DNA from 2 places in the Nostoc sp. LEGE 12454 genome. Region 2 is predicted to be linked to the other one. Evidence: predicted binding sites of a transcription regulator. Region 2 holds the regulator's gene; the other holds the start of a gene.
What was found. Region 2 encodes NtcA, which controls nitrogen genes in cyanobacteria. Its sites were predicted from a motif close to TNTGTANNNNNNNNTACANA; they were not measured.
Positions count from the first base shown of each region.

Region 1: a site for NtcA is predicted at 6,097-6,116, ahead of glnA (type I glutamate--ammonia ligase). Genes of this name have one in related genera too.

Region 1 covers NZ_JBWQXL010000033.1:17,082-25,393, reverse strand. Annotated here, with positions in the region: gene AC1F2U_RS25495 (EAL domain-containing protein) at 1-109, opposite strand, end outside; gene AC1F2U_RS25490 (DUF697 domain-containing protein) at 748-2,145, shown strand; gene AC1F2U_RS25485 (Calvin cycle protein CP12) at 2,477-2,734, shown strand; gene AC1F2U_RS25480 (TlyA family RNA methyltransferase) at 2,849-3,667, opposite strand; gene AC1F2U_RS25475 (DUF29 family protein) at 3,668-4,102, opposite strand; gene AC1F2U_RS25470 (XisI protein) at 4,244-4,579, opposite strand; gene AC1F2U_RS25465 (element excision factor XisH family protein) at 4,567-4,986, opposite strand; gene apcB (allophycocyanin subunit beta) at 5,372-5,881, opposite strand; gene glnA (type I glutamate--ammonia ligase) at 6,239-7,663, shown strand; gene gifA (glutamine synthetase inactivation factor IF7A) at 7,786-7,986, opposite strand; gene AC1F2U_RS25445 (class I SAM-dependent methyltransferase) at 8,275-8,312, shown strand, end outside.
Region 2 covers NZ_JBWQXL010000008.1:187,060-195,371, forward strand. Annotated here, with positions in the region: gene AC1F2U_RS11595 (polysaccharide biosynthesis/export family protein) at 48-1,517, opposite strand; gene AC1F2U_RS11600 (ABC transporter ATP-binding protein) at 2,016-2,999, opposite strand; gene hisB (imidazoleglycerol-phosphate dehydratase HisB) at 3,289-3,930, opposite strand; gene fabI (enoyl-ACP reductase FabI) at 4,019-4,795, opposite strand; gene ntcA (global nitrogen regulator NtcA) at 5,175-5,846, shown strand; gene AC1F2U_RS11620 (DUF3084 domain-containing protein) at 6,015-7,505, shown strand; gene AC1F2U_RS11625 (RuvC family protein) at 7,629-8,081, shown strand; gene AC1F2U_RS11630 (DUF3146 family protein) at 8,161-8,312, opposite strand, start outside.

The sequences.
Region 1 (8,312 bases), on a different contig from region 2:
GATGCCGCCCCAGAGAATAAGTAGTCTCTCGCAAGGGGACAGTTCGCCGCCCTTCTAGGTCTTGGATGACCAACAGATGGCGTATTTTTTCCCGCTCATTTCCTTGCATGGCTGTTCCTCAAATTTCTCATATAATTAATATTTATGTCTTAGTCTGAAAAAGACTGCTCCTATAAGTCCAGAATTTCAGGCTGCACTTATGGGAAAACTTGCTCAATCAAAGTTCTCACCATCTGCGTAGGCGAGCATTTACCGCAGGCATTGCAAAATTGGTATGAGGGTGTAAACGAGCCTTTACCTTCATGATTGACCGCACTCAGCGCTAACGGAACTCAGCACTCTTCTTTTTATAGAATGAGTTGGCTAATTGTTCAATCAGTTTTTGTAGTAGAAATTATAGTTTTTTCTCTACTCATAGATAAGTTATAAACTTTGTTCCTTCGTCTATATCATCTAACCTTGTCTTTCTTAGGATACCCAGATTAACAATTCAAAATTAAAAGTTCAAAATTGTACCCTTTATAAAATACCTAATCTCCAACCTCATAAACTTAGAGACTTTTTATGTCCTATATATAGATTATTAGTCCAAGAACTTAGGGATATAAGATAGAGAGGTATGTTTAACTTTTCCTTCCCCTGATAATGGGGTTGAAAAAGTGAGCATTAGTTAAGCATGGTTAATGAGTACGAATTCATACCTATTATTTACAATCGAATGCTGAAAGTAAGTGTTTTGAGCATTGGATGAGCATTTTAGAGAGAGTGAAGGCTGAAAGTGTTGATATTATGTCGGTTTATCGTAATCTGCAAGAAACTCACTTAAATCGTGCCCGCGCCAGTCTCAGACAAGCGCTTTCTTGGTATGGATATCTTCGCAAGTCAGGACAGTTATCATCTAACCCAGAATTAGTAGGTTTGATGAAACCAGAATTGGAAGCTTTGAATGCCACACTCAACAAGCTGGATTCAAACGTCATTAGAATTGCCGTCTTTGGTTTGGTGAGTCGAGGAAAGTCAGCAGTTTTAAATGCCTTGTTGGGAGACAAGATTTTGCAAACTGGGCCCCTGAATGGTGTCACCCAATGGCCCAGGTCCGTGCGCTGGCAGCCCAGTGAGAAGGTACTAGTAGAGTTAATTGATACCCCTGGATTAGATGAAATTGAGGGGGAGTCACGGGCGGATATGGCACGAGAAGTAGTACATCAGGCGGATTTGATTTTGTTTGTCGTGTCTGGTGACATCACGCGCACTGAGTATCAAGCGCTGCTGCAATTAAGGCGATCGCAAAAACCCCTGATTTTAGTGTTTAACAAAATAGACCTCTACCCAGATACAGACCAAGGAGCAATTTACCAAAATTTACAACAACTGGGTGCAGGGCATCCTGAAGCAAAGCCTCTACTACCTGATGAAATTGTGATGGTGGCAGCGGAACCAGCAGCAATGGAAGTCCGCGTTGAATGGCCTGATGGGCGTGTCACTTATGAATGGGAAACACCACCACCGCAAGTAGACGAACTCAAAGAGATAATTCTGAATATTCTGAATCGGGAAGGGCGATCGCTTCTGGCTTTAAATGCACTGATCCAAGCACGGGATGCAGAAGCCGCGATCGCTCAAAAAACCATCGATTTACGCGAAAAGGAAGCCGAAGAAATTATTTGGCAATTTACCAAATACAAAGCTTTAGCAGTAATGCTCAATCCCATCGCCTTCTTAGATATCCTTGGCGGAACTGTTGCTGATTTAGCTTTAATTCGCGCTCTCGCTAGATTGTATGGTTTGCCGATGACTAGCTATGAAGCCGGGAAAATTTTAAAAACGATTTTATTTAGTTCTGGCGGCTTGCTACTTGGAGAGTTAGGTAGTAGTTTTGTTTTGGGTTTAGGTAAAAGTACGGCTGCAATCGCCAGTGGTGACAATCCCAGCAATATTACTGCTTTTGCTAGCAGTGCGATCGCTCAAGCTGGTATCGCAGGTTATGGCGCATATTCCGTTGGCAAAGCTGCTCAAGTCTATCTCGAAAAAGGCTGCACTTGGGGACAATTAGGTGCTAGCAGCGTCATTCAAGAAATTCTCTCTCAAGTCGATCAAAATACAATACTGTATCGTTTGCGACAAGAGTTAAACATAAAGTATTGAGAATAATTAAAAACTGCTATCTTTTTGTTACCGTTTATAAGCGTTTATCAACTTCTATCAAAGTCTTCTGACAATTAACTGACATTCTCAATTTGGGATGCAAGATTGAGAACATGACCACCTCTGCTTGCGATCGCAACTAGTGGAATTCCCGTACCTTTTTTAATCAAAAAATGACAAGAGGGTAATCCCACTCAATTTTGCGAAAAAGATGGCGGTGTTTACCACTACCTCTTGTGGGAAGCCTATCTAAACTAGAAATGCGAGCTGATTGAGGTCATTAAAAGCTCGCAGCTAATAACTCTGTCTGTAAATTAAAGGTGAAAGTATCATGACAACTACCCTAAAATTTGAAATTGCTGGGGCGGCAACTCTTGAAGAAGCCATTACTAATGCCATTACTGAAGCCCGGACAACTTGCGATCTAGATGGCAGCAATTCTGCTGGTTGTGCTGTAGCCTGGGACATTGTAGAAGAATTGCAAGCCGAAAAATCTCATCAACACCAAGCAAAATCCAAGAAAACCTCTTTGGAAAATTACTGCGATCGCCATCCAGATTCCGTAGAATGTCTAATCTACGACCTTTAATAAGCAAGAATTCAGGAGTCAGGAGTCAGAATTCAGTATGAATTGGAGTCCGAGTGGAGATGATTACGTGGGTTAAAGTCCCCCACTAATTGATTCTGAATTCTGCATTCTTCTTTAACTCTTGCGTAAATCAGTTGTTGCTGATTGCGTTATTTGCTTAATTGCCTCTAAATCAAGTGGTGGTGTTTCACTTTCCATTGCCAACCACAAAAGATATTCGATATTCCCAGCCGGGCCAACGATCGGCGACCAAGTTAAGCCTTTGTATTTCCATCCTAATTCGTGGGCAGCTTGCAACACCTGGAAAATGGCATCAGCTTGGTCGTTTGGATCGCGTACAACACCTTTTTTACCCACACGGGATCTGCCAACTTCAAACTGTGGCTTGACTAACAACACAGCTTCTCGGTTAGCTTGAGTTAATTGCCACAAAGCAGGCAAAATCTTAGTTAAAGAAATAAACGATACATCCACCACCGCCAAATCAGGAATCGCGTCATTTTCGCCATATAATTCATCCGGTCGTAGTTGGCGTAAATTGGTGCGTTCCCGCAAAATCACCCGCGGATCGTTTCGCAACCGCCAGTCAACTTGTCCGTAACCGACATCAATACCGTAAACTTGTTTTGCTCCAGCTTGCAAAAGACAATCAGTAAAACCACCAGTAGAAATCCCACCATCTAAACAAATGCGCTCTACTACAGGAATGGCAAATACTGACAAAGCTTTGGAGAGTTTTTCACCGCCTCTAGAAACAAAAGGCGATCGCTTTTTAATATTTATTTGAGCCGAAATATCAACTTCAGTACCAGGTTTATCAACTAACTGCTGATTAACAGTAACTTCCCCCGCCTGAATTAGCCGCTGTGCTAAGGCGCGAGAAGAACATAAATTTAATTCTACTAATAGTGTGTCGAGTCGCTGTTTAGCCAATTAACTAGACTCTCCTGGTAAGATTAAAGCCAAAGCACGATTGATAATTTCTTCCCGGTTAACCAGCTTTTCTAATTCTTGGACTTCATAACGACCTTCTTCTACTTCTAGGGAAGCTTCATTACTGGCATTTAAATAAGCTTCTGCTAAGATTTCTAACAATTCTTCTGGCGTGAGATAATAGCCTCCAGCTTTACGCCGCTTATTTTCCCGTTGAATTTCCAGAACCGAATTCCGAATTGAGACTTCCCAAGAACGAGTTGTGCGGCTTTCAGCTTGTTGTTTAATCAAATGCAACAACAGAATCACTGCATAGCTACGAATCGTCTTAATTATGTCATTTCGGCTCATTTCCTCTAATTCTTCAACTATAATTAATGCTCCTTGAACATCGCCCTTAACAAGTAAGTCTTTCAGGGTTAATAATTCTTCCATCATCAGCGCCTCAAGTATCGGCAACTTCTATTGTGGCTTATAGAGGTTCTAGTTCAGATAACAGAAGCTAATGCGTTTAATCTATGAGCGATCTCGCTACTTAAATGTATTATTCTTTGCAAATACATAATATTCAGATAATTAAGATACAGCAAAATCGGTGTATTGCCGTAGTTCAGCAGGATGGAAACCCAAGACAATATCTTCGCGCAAAATACCCGCTTCTAATAATGCCTCTGCAACTGGCTGGGAAGTCCCATCATATTGAATCCACACTTTATCATTAATAATATCTATATGTACCACCGAACCATGTACGCGGCGCACTCCATCCCAGCCAATGTGTAACACTTCGTAGTGGTCTCGCTCCAAATCAATGACTGCTTCTGTCTCTATTTGACCGTTAGCAGGCTTGTGACTAGCATAGTCAAATATCAACTGACGAATAATTTCACGATACCGAGCTAGCTTATCCATCTGATAATCCTTTCTAGTTGCTCGTCAAAGACAATTAGGTTTATTCCTATACTATTAAGAATTAGCTGACCAAAGCGTTCGGAAAATATACCTTCGTAAACCCGCTTGGGAACTGCTAAATAAAGTTGGCGTTTTGGTTGTAGTTCTTTAAGCACGCTACGATAAACTTCATACTGTCCTACAGCTTCCTGGAGGTCATTCACGGGAGAAGGACTCAGAAAACTTTTGATTTCAACAGCTATTTTTTGATCGTCTCTCTCAGCAGCAATGGTAACTCTTTCTGCTCCAATATCTACGTAAAGTTCTCTACCCCCGTATGCCAGGTATAAGGGATTGTTGGTTATTGTCCAACCATCTGCAATAAGTGCTTTAATGACTGCGGTGTGGTAGATGTCTCTGGCTGGCATTAGTCGAAATATAGCTCCAAAAACACAGCTTTAATCTAGCAAAGTTATTTTACAGAGGCGCGATCGCAAATTCAAATAAATAACTAATAGAAATATAAGATGTTCCTTTGAGGAGTCGAAGAAAAGCCGCACCATGCAGAAATTCTAAATCGTTAATACTCATAGAACTATTAGCCCAAAATTATTTATATCAATAATAAATATCATAAAAGCAGGTATAAAATTATTTAAGTACTACTAATTAATTTGTCAAACAAAATTTTTTTGTATTAATAAAAGTAAACGCACCTTGCCAATCAAGCCAAAGTGCGATATCTAAGTCCACTTAAGATTACAGGAACTTTGTTTGTATAGTTCCACGATTTCTGATTGCCAGAGCTAGATGCTAAATATCTATTTCGCTCAACTCACGTGTGATGTGATCGAATGGTTCATCTACAAAAGCAGTATTAACCACACCTGCTGCTGCTACTTGCCCCTTAATTAGATCCTTGAGAATCTGGATACCGCGAACTGTAGGCCCAATAGGCACTCCTAAAGAATTGTAAGTTTCCCGCAGCCCTTGCAGCACTCGCTCATCCAATACATTGGTGTTCCCAGCAACCAGCGCATAAGTGGCGTAGCGCAGATAGTAGTCCATATCGCGCAGACAAGCTGCATAACGACGAGTTGTATAAGCATTTCCACCAGGGCGAATCAATTCTGGCAGTTCTTCAAATAACTGCAAACCAGCTTGCTTGACAAGTGCAGCCGCATTAGAATTAATTGCCGCCGCCGCTTGTACTCTTGCTGTACCACTATCAAAGTAAGACTTTAGGCTATCGATCGCATTCCGGTCAAAATATCGACCAGCTAGGTCATAATTCTTAATTAAACTTGTTACTGCATCGCGCATTCCTTCTTCTCCCAATCATTGCTATTTATGGTTTGATATTTATTTGGCTGCACTTATGCACCAGTAAAGTTTTGTGCTATTAAAAATAGATTCGGCACAAAAACAATCTATCCACTACATAAGGATTTTATGTCAAAGTTGACCCCTATATGATGAACTTTCCAGTTTTGTACAGATGATCGCCGAAAGGTTAATATAACCTGATAATCCAGATATCTGTAGTACAAGCTACAAAATCAGCTAATGTCTAGTATTTAAGATATTTCTGGTGTGTCACGGCCTGATTGAGATCGGCAGGGTTAGGATGCAATGTAAGATTCTGGTTTACTTTAGGAAATTGGTAGAGAAGGAGTAACAATGACAACACCACAAGAAGTCTTGGAATTGATCCGAGACCAACAAATTCAGCTGATCGATCTCAAATTCATCGATACAGTAGGGACTTGGCAGCACCTCACACTGTACCAGAACCAAATCGATGAGACTGCATTCACTGATGGCGTACCGTTTGACGGTTCCAGCATCCGGGGTTGGAAAGCGATCAACGAATCGGACATGACGATGGTACTCGACCCCAACACTGCTTGGATCGACCCCTTCATGGAAGTGCCAACACTAAGTATAATTTGTAGTATCAAAGAACCCCGCACGGGTGAATGGTACAACCGTTGCCCACGCGTTATCGCCCAAAAAGCAGTAGATTACTTGGTTTCTACTGGTCTTGGTGACACAGCTTTCTTTGGCCCTGAAGCTGAGTTCTTTATCTTTGACAATGCTAGATTTGCCCAAACCGCCAACGAAGGCTACTACTTCTTAGACTCCCAAGAAGGTGCTTGGAATTCCGGTAAAGTCGGTACAGATGAAAAACCTAACTTGGGCTACAAACCACGCTTCAAAGAAGGTTACTTCCCAGTTTCACCGACGGATTCTTTCCAAGATATCCGTACAGAGATGCTGTTGACGATGGCACAATTAGGTGTGCCCATTGAAAAGCATCACCACGAAGTTGCTACTGGTGGTCAGTGCGAACTAGGTTTCCGTTTTGGTAAGTTGATCGAAGCGGCTGACTGGTTGATGATTTACAAATATGTCATCAAGAACGTTGCCAAGAAATACGGCAAAACCGTCACCTTCATGCCAAAACCAATTTTTGGCGATAACGGTTCGGGAATGCACTGTCACCAGTCCATCTGGAAAGATGGCCAACCTCTGTTTGCAGGTGATAAGTATGCTGGTTTGAGCGATATGGGATTGTACTACATTGGTGGTCTTCTCAAACACGCACCAGCGCTGTTGGCAATCACCAACCCTAGCACCAACTCATACAAGCGCCTAGTACCTGGTTATGAAGCTCCTGTTAACTTGGCTTACTCCCAAGGGAACCGTTCTGCTTCTATCCGTATTCCTTTATCTGGTACTAACCCCAAAGCCAAACGTTTGGAATTCCGTTGTCCAGATGCTACTTCTAACCCCTATTTGGCATTTGCTGCAATGCTTTGTGCTGGTCTCGATGGCATCAAGAACAAAATCCATCCTGGTGAACCCTTAGATAAGAATATCTATGAACTCTCTCCAGAAGAACTGGCAAAGGTTCCTTCAACTCCAGGTTCTTTAGAGTTGGCGTTGCAAGCACTAGAAAAAGATCACGCCTTTTTGACTGAATCAGGCGTCTTCACGGAAGACTTTATCGAAAATTGGATTGACTACAAGCTAGGTAACGAAGTCAAACAGTTGCAGCTACGTCCTCATCCCTACGAGTTTTACCTCTACTACGATGCTTAATGAGAGTCGTATTTAACTAAAAAGTAATAATTCTTGCCACCCTAAAGTAAAGGGTGGCTTTTTTTTCCAGACTTGTCAGTTGAGACATTCAATCAAAAAATCCAACTTATGACTCCTGAAACTTAGCTCATGGAAGCGTGGCTGGGGCCATAAATCATCCGGCTGCTAGCATCTACTTTCCCTTGAATCGGATTCCAGTAGTGAGATACTTCTTCAGGAAGACCAAGTTCTTGTGCCGCACGCATCAGCATTGATTGTTGGCGATTCTTGACTTGTTGGTGTTCGCGCACCATTAATGCACGAGATTTATCTGCGATAGACATAATCATAGTCCTCTCTATTTGTGAATATATAATTTTTGGTTCGTCTATAAACTACTATAGCGAAAATTCTGTAACATAAGCTACTTTTTAGAAAAGTTTATATTTGCGTTTGCTGACAATATTAGGTATTTTTCCCCAAAGCTCGAAAAATCTTTCCTAATCTACTTTTGATGGCTAAAATCATCTGGCTTCAGATTTGTCTCACCTGAGAACCTTTACCTTTCCAACAGTCAATAATTTTTTCGTTACAATTATTTACATAGAAGTATCAAAACTTTAGCTATTTTTATGCCTGAGAGTTTAACTAAGCTGACTTATCAAACCTT
Region 2 (8,312 bases):
GACGAAGAGGGTTGGCGAACGTCCCCAATTTGCATCTATCTTTTAAACTAGAGTCCGAATAAGTTCAAAAGATTAAAGATAACGCCTAAAGGTCCAGTTATGGTGTTGACGGTATCGCCAGTCTTAGCTGAACCAGATCGGTTGACTACTACAACGTCATTATTGCGGAGTATGGGATTAGTTTGCTCATTAATCCCAGCGGAGAAATCCACTTTTACTATACGTTTAGTGACAGAACCATTAGGGTTGAGGCGAATCAAATCAACAGCACTACTACTAGCTCTGGCATCATTAAATCCGCCGGCAGCAAGTATAGCTTGATTTAAAGAGCTATTTGGTTGAACGTCTGTTAGACCTGGTTTTTTAACTTCGCCAACCACACCAACCTGAATCCGTGTAGGAGATAAAGTAGTGGTAGCTAATTGAGTCGCTTCTGCGGGGTTAATTTCAGTTGCCGTCGGAATAACAATTGTATCTCCGTCTTGCACAATGATGTCTTGATTGGCATCACCACTCTGTAAGAGTTGCCAAAGATTAATATCTATAGATTGTTCTGAGCCAGTTCTTGTAGGTCGGCGTAGCTTGAGATTACGCACATCAGCTTGTGCTGTAATTCCGCCAGCTAATTGAATTACCCGTGTCACATTTGGTAAACCATTGGGAGTGGTACTACCACTATTAGTGGTTGTGCCCCCTTGTGCATCTGTGTTGGCTGGGGTGACAAGATACGAACCAGGACGGTTAACTTCACCAATAATTGTTACTGTGCGGGGTGTGGTTTGACTGGCGGCAAAGTTGGATGCAAATATATTGCGAGATTCTGCCACGTTGAAGTTGGTTGCTGTTGGCACAACTATAGTGTCTCCATCCCGCAAGGTAATATCCTGCGATAACTTGCCTGTTTGAATGAGTTCTTTCAAATTGAGGGTGACAGCTTGCTCTGAAGAACGTCCTATTCTACGCCGTAATTGAACTTGAGTCACATCCGCAGCTAAAGTCACCCCCTGCGCTGTTGTTAATGCGGCTAATACAGTGGGGTATTGTACGCCTGGATTGTTCCCGGCGCCTCCGCTCAAGTTTAGAGTGTAAGCTCCAGGACGTGTCACCTCTCCAGCAACAAAAATATTTATAGGACGAGGAGACAAGAGATTGACTGAGATTAAGGGGCGTTTGAGGAAGCGAGCATATCTTCTAGCTATTTCGTCAGAAGCTTGTTCAGTTGTTAGCCCTAGTACCGACACACTGCCAATTAAAGGTAGGTTGATTGCTCCACCTGGGGGAATTTGGTATTCACCCGTATATTCAGGTACTTCAAATACATTTACACGAATGAGATCGCCGCCTCCTAATGAATAATTAGTATCTAATTGTGTTTGTGTGATTGGTGGTTGTGTAGTTGGTGGTAATGGTTGTCCCTGAGCTAGACTGGCAGATGACATAGCGGCATTGACAGCAGTTAACAAAGCCATACCTACAGCTGGCTGAATTAGGAATTTAGACAAACTTTTGTTAAGCATATTTACCTGAGACTCTGAAACTACGATCAATAAAGTACTGTCTAAACATTTTTATTTTGACTATACCTAAGTATTCATGTTCCCCGACACTCTTATTTTCCTAGAAAAGTGTGATTTTCCGGAGGAAATTTGTTTATTGAAGTTAAATTTTTAGTGAAGTTAGCTTAAAGTTAATGTTGCTTGAATAGAGCAATATCAAAAAATATAGGATTTACGCAAATAAACCCAGTTTCTACAAGAAATTGTCTGTTAGCTAACAATAAAGTAGTCACGAATAAATTTTTCTTGTCAAAGTTAATTTGATGACATTTAAAATCTGCCATGAGTAGTAAGGGAATACTAAAATTAGGAACAAGTTCATTAAATAAATACAAATAACCTTGAAAAAATGTCGGAATTTTCTTTTTTGTGGATTGCGTTGGCAAAGAGAACTCAAAAAGGCAGAATTTTGGGTTTTGTTCTTCAAGCCAGTCGACAATTTACTATTAGGCAACAAGACTAATTCAAGGGGTTGTTTTTTCTTTGGATCTGTTGAATAAAAAATTCTTCTAGGGATTGACGTGACAAGTTAATGGCGATAATTTTACCTTCCATAAGACGAAGACTGGCAAGAAAATCATAGTAATCATCTTGTAGTGTACCGTGCCAAGAACCATCAGGCTCAAATATGAGAGTGGGTATCCATTTTTTGAGAATTTCCCAGTCACCACCTTGACCTTTTACTTGATATGTGTCATTTACGCCTAAGAGTTCATTGAGGGAACCAGAGCAAATTAATTCACCTTGAGCGAGGATGGCAATGCGATCGCAAATCTGTTCTACTTCACTAAGAACGTGGCTGTTGAAAAAAATCGTCTTACCAGCAGCTTTAAGCGCCAGGATAATTTCTCGCATTTGGTAGCGTCCCACCGGATCGAGACCAGACATTGGTTCATCCAGAAAAACTAAATCTGGCTCATTAATTAATGCCTGTGCCATACCAACACGTTGTAGCATTCCTTTGGAATAGCGACGCAGCAGCTTTTTGCGGGCATCGGTTTGGGATAAACCCACTAATTCCAGCAGTTGGGGAATGCGTTGGCGTTGAACACTTTGGGGAATTTGAAATAACCCAGCAGCAAGCTGTAAAAATTCCCAACCAGTGAGATAGTCATACAAATAGGGATTTTCCGGCAGATAGCCGATATGTTGCTTAACACTGCGATCGCCTATTGGCTTACCCAACAACGATCCGCGTCCAGAAGTGGGATGAATAATTCCCAGCAATAATTTTAAAAGGGTAGTTTTCCCAGCACCATTTGGCCCTAGCAATCCAAAGGTTTCGCCTTTGTAAACCGTTAAAGAACAGTTTTTGAGAGATACGACTTTTTGATTTAGCCAAAAACCAGTGCGATATACTTTTCGCAACTCAGAAGTTAGGACTACTGGTGGAATGTCTATCGTATTAAGTTGAGAATTAGAGTCATCTGCAACAGACTTCATCTCGGTTAAATCACTATTTATCAGCTTGGCATTAATTAAAAATTACCCGGTAGGCTGATAATAACCATCAACAACTCGTGTGTCAATTATCCGAAATGGGGGACTGGGGAAGAAGCAAGGGAGCAGGGGAGGCAGGGAAGCAGGGGAGCAGTACTCGGCTACGCTCAGTGACTAGGGAGCAGAGGAGCAGAGGAGGAGAAGAGAAGTTGTAGTAAGTTTTATTCCCTTTGCCCCTTTGCACCTCTGTTTCTTTTCAATGCCCAATCCCCAATGCCCAATTTGACTCCTTTTATAGAACTCCCTTAGAACTGGGAATTAAGCCAGCACGTCGGGGGTCAATTTCCACTGCCAGGCGTGTTGCTCTTGCAAAAGCTTTAAATGTCGCTTCAATGATGTGATGGGAATTAATGCCATCCAATTGTCGAATGTGCAGTGTCATTTGACTATGGTTCACCAGTGCCACAAAAAATTCTCGCACCAGTTGGGTGTCATAGGTTCCTACCCGGTGAGTAGGAATTTGCAAGCCATAGCTGAGGTGAGGCCGTCCAGAAAAGTCTAGCGCTACCTGAACTAAGGCTTCATCCAGTGGTGCAAGAAAATTACCAAAGCGGACAATACCTTTTCTGTCGCCTAGTGCTTGGTTAAAAGCTTGCCCTAAAGTAATGCCTACATCTTCGTTGGTGTGATGATCGTCAATTTCCCAGTCTCCCTTGGCTTGGACATCTATATCAATCAGCCCGTGCGAGGCAATTTGATGTAACATGTGATCCAAAAACGGAATACCTGTTGCTGCTGTGCAAGTTCCTCTACCATCCAGGTTGATGGTAACTTGCACATTAGTTTCACCAGTGGTGCGGTGAACAGTGGCAATCCGAGGGGTTTCAGTTAAGCGATCGTAGTTTGAATTAACTTGGCGATTGGTTGTTTGCATGGGGAATGAAAAGAGTTAGGAGTTATGAGTTAAGAGTTATAAATTTTTAACTTTTAACTCATAACTCTTAACTCCTAACTTTATCGTGTCACATTCCCATAATTTCATATCCTGCATCTACATATAGAATTTGTCCGGTAATCCCACTGGACAAATCACTACACAAGAAAGCCGCAGCGTTGCCCACTTCTAACTGAGTGACGGTGCGTCGTAGGGGAGCTACTTCTTCTACATGATGAATCATATCCAAAATCCCACCCACTGCTGAAGATGCCAAAGTACGGATGGGGCCTGCGGAGATGGCATTCACGCGGATATTTTGTGGTCCTAGTTCAGCAGCTAGGTAACGCACACTCATTTCTAACCCCGCTTTGGCAATTCCCATAACGTTGTAGTTGGGGATTGCCCTAACACCACCTAAATATGTCAGGGTGACGATACTACCTCCCTCTGTCATTAAAGGTTTGGCTGCACCACTTAACTGCACCAGCGAGTAGGTACTAATTTCTAAGGCGGTGTTGAAGCCAGAACGAGAGGTTTGGCTAAAATCTCCAGTTAAATCGTCTTTGCTGGCAAAGGCTAGACAATGGATGAGGATATCTAGCTTTCCCCATTGTTCGCGGATTGTCTCAAAGGTAGATTTTATTTGGTCTTCATCTTGGACATTACAAGGAAGAAATAAGCTGGGGTTAAGAGGTTCAACCAACTCCGCAACTTTTTTCTCCATCTTGCCGCGTTCATCCGGCAGGTAGGTAATACCCAGGTTTGCTCCGGCTTTGTGCAGTTGTTGGGCGATGCCCCAAGCGATCGAGCGGTTATTGGCAATACCTGTAACAAGGGCATTTTTTCCAGTCAGATTTAGCATATAAATTGTTAATGCGATCGATCATTAGGAGCATACTAGAATCCGAGGCACGTTTTGTCTTTGTTTTATACAGGGTTGACAAAAATGAATATTGCTAAGGGTGTTTGCTGTGACAAAAATCTTGATTTTTTATAAAGATATTCTCAAGATATCTTTATTTGTTCTTCAAAAAACCTTTTGAATATAGCTATTGGAACTACTTATCAACAATTAGTAGCTGAAAGGATCAACAATTATGTATCATTATAAACAAAGAGTTATGAAGAGATTAGTTTGAGTATAGGAAAGTACAGAAAGGTTGACGGTGCTTTATTCATTTTTCGGGTGTATTCTTAGGTAATCAGTTTTTGTTTTTCCGGCATTGGGTAGGGGAAGGGAGATGATCGTGACACAAGATAAAGCCCTAGCAAATGTTTTTCGTCAGATGGCGACCGGGGCGTTTCCGCCAGTTGTGGAAACGTTTGAACGCAATAAAACGATCTTTTTTCCTGGCGATCCTGCCGAACGAGTTTATTTTCTTTTGAAAGGTGCTGTTAAACTTTCCAGGGTGTACGAGGCAGGAGAGGAAATAACGGTAGCGTTGCTGCGGGAAAATAGTGTTTTTGGTGTATTGTCATTGCTGACAGGAAATAAGTCGGATCGGTTTTACCATGCGGTTGCATTTACGCCTGCGGAATTACTGTCGGCACCAATTGAACAGGTCGAGGTAGCACTCAAGGAAAATCCAGAATTATCAATGTTAATGCTGCGAGGTCTGTCTTCGCGAATTTTACAAACAGAGATGATGATTGAAACTCTCGCCCACCGAGATATGGGTTCTAGGTTGGTGAGTTTTTTGTTAATTCTTTGTCGGGATTTTGGCGTTCCTTGTGCAGATGGGATCACAATTGATTTGAAATTATCGCATCAAGCGATCGCAGAGGCAATTGGTTCAACTCGTGTTACCGTTACTAGGCTACTGGGAGATTTGCGTGAGAAAAAAATGATTTCTATCCACAAAAAGAAGATTACTGTGCATAAACCTGTTACCTTAAGTAGGCAGTTCACATAAAAACAATTGGAGAAAGGGGAATCGGCGCGTGTTCTATTTTGAAAAATGACACTAATAGCTAGAGGTAAATCTAAAATTGAATAATTTCAGCTATTGCCAATTTCCACTTCTTTCCAGACAATGCTTAAAAGTAGTAGGCTGTATCAGGAAGGATTTCGGTAGCTAAAGATGACCACCGGATACATCCTCATCGCAGCAATTTTGATTCTGGGAGGCGTAATTGCCACCGTGGGCGATCGCATCGGCACACGAGTTGGCAAAGCCCGCCTCTCACTTTTTAAGCTACGTCCGAAAAACACCGCCGTACTAGTAACAATTTTTACTGGTGGTTTGATTTCAGCATCAACTCTAGGGATTTTATTCGCTGCCGACGAAGGCTTGCGAAAAGGAGTCTTTGAGTTAGAGGATATTCAAACAGACCTCAGACAGAAGCGGGAACAGCTAAAAACCGCAGAAACCCAGAAAAGTCAGGTAGAGGGTGAACTAAACCAAGCAAGAATTGCCCAAGCAAAAGCACAACAAGACTTGCAGGCAATTAATCAATCCTTACAGGCGGCAAATGCCAAACAGAGGGAAACGCAAGCCCAGTTGAACCGCACAATTAGTCAACAAGCCCAAACCCAAACTCAACTCCAACGCACTCAAGGTCAGCTAGATCGGGTGGTAACTCAATACCAAAAAGCCATAGCTGAATTGCAAAGCGTTTACGACCAGAGAAAGGAACTACAGGCGGCAGTTGAACTACTGAAAACAGAACGTCAAAGACTGTATGCGGAAGCGAAAAAAGCCATTGACGAAGCTAAAACAGCAATTGAAAAACGCGATCGCGAACTTGCTAACCGTCAAGAAGGCATAGAAGCGCGCGATCAAAAAATTGCCCAACTGGATCAACTAATTCAAAAACGTAATGTAGAAGTTGCAACACGAGAGCAAGTGATTGCCAAACGGGAATCGCGCCTCAAAGAATTGGAAGCACAACAGGAGGAACTAGAACAGGAAGTTGCCAGGCTGGAAAAATATTATCAGTCCTACCGCGACCTGCGTTTGGGTAAGCTGGCCTTAGTTCGCGGTCAAGTTCTGTCCGCTGCTGTAATTCGTGTTACTCAACCTGCCGCTGCTCGTCAGGCAGTGATACAACTTTTACAAGAAGCCAATCGCAACGCCAACCTCGAATTAAGCGAGCCTGGTGCAAATCCGGCAAATTTAGAGCTGCTGCGCGTGACCGAGGATAGGGTCGATCAATTGAGCAAGCAGATTGGCGATGGTAAAGAATACGTCGTGCGAATTTTCTCTGCTGGTAATTACGTTAGGGGAGAAAAGCAGATAGAATTTTTCGCGGATACAGCCCAGAATCAACTGGTTTTTTCCGGAGGCGCGGTGTTAGCCACAACTACTGCTGATTCCAAAACCATGACATCTTATCAGTTACAGCAGCGGCTAGAAATACTGATTTCTGCTTCCCAATTTCGTGCCCGTAATGCCGGAATTGTCGAAAATGTGCAAGTAGAGGGGACTTTTCTGCGCTTTGTCAGCCAATTAAGACAGTATAATCAACTTTTAGAGATCAAAGCGATCGCAGCAGAGGATACTTATACAGCCGGGCCATTGAGAGTAAAATTGGTGGCAATAGTTAACGGAAAAATTATTTTTAGTACTTAAAAAATTATTTGCACACTGTTATTAGTAAGATTTAAACATATTGAACAGCAGCCAAAATAGTTGCTGTAGCTGCATTTTTTATTTAGCAGATACTATGCGAACATTTTTAATTTTTAATTAATTATGAATTTCCGTGAATTTTCACCAACGCAACCAGTCATCTTGGGGTTTGATCCAGGTCGAGATAAGTGTGGTTTAGGGGTGATGGGACTGGATCGGCAACTGTATTATCATCAAGTCGTGTTAGCAAAAGAGGCGATCGCTAGCATTGAGACACTCCGCCAAAGGTTTCCGATCTCTTTGATGGTCATGGGCGACCAAACTACAGCCAAACAGTGGAGACAGAGATTATATCAAGAATTGACAGAACCGTTGAGTATTATTTTAGTGGATGAGCGCTACACAACCTTAGAAGCACGCGATCGCTATTGGCAAATGTTCCCGCCTAAAGGGCTAATCAAGCTATTGCCACAGGGTCTACGACAGCCTCCAAGACCCATAGATGACATTGTTGCCATCCTTTTAATCGAAAGATACTTAAATCGCCTCACTGAATCAGCAACCAGCCAATTTTAGATTTTAGACTTCGGCATGAGCACTCAGTCGAACACTTTTTTCTTCAATCCAGAATCCAAAATTGAATAACTCCAAACTTTTAAAGTTCCGCCCGAATCGTAAAAGCATAGTCTCCTCCAGGCTCTAGCTGGTAATCTTGTTGCTCTAAGAATCGACCCAGAGGTTCTTTGATTAAGGCGCGACCTTGGGATGGCTTGACGGCAAGTTCTCCCCGACGAAAATGCCACTGGA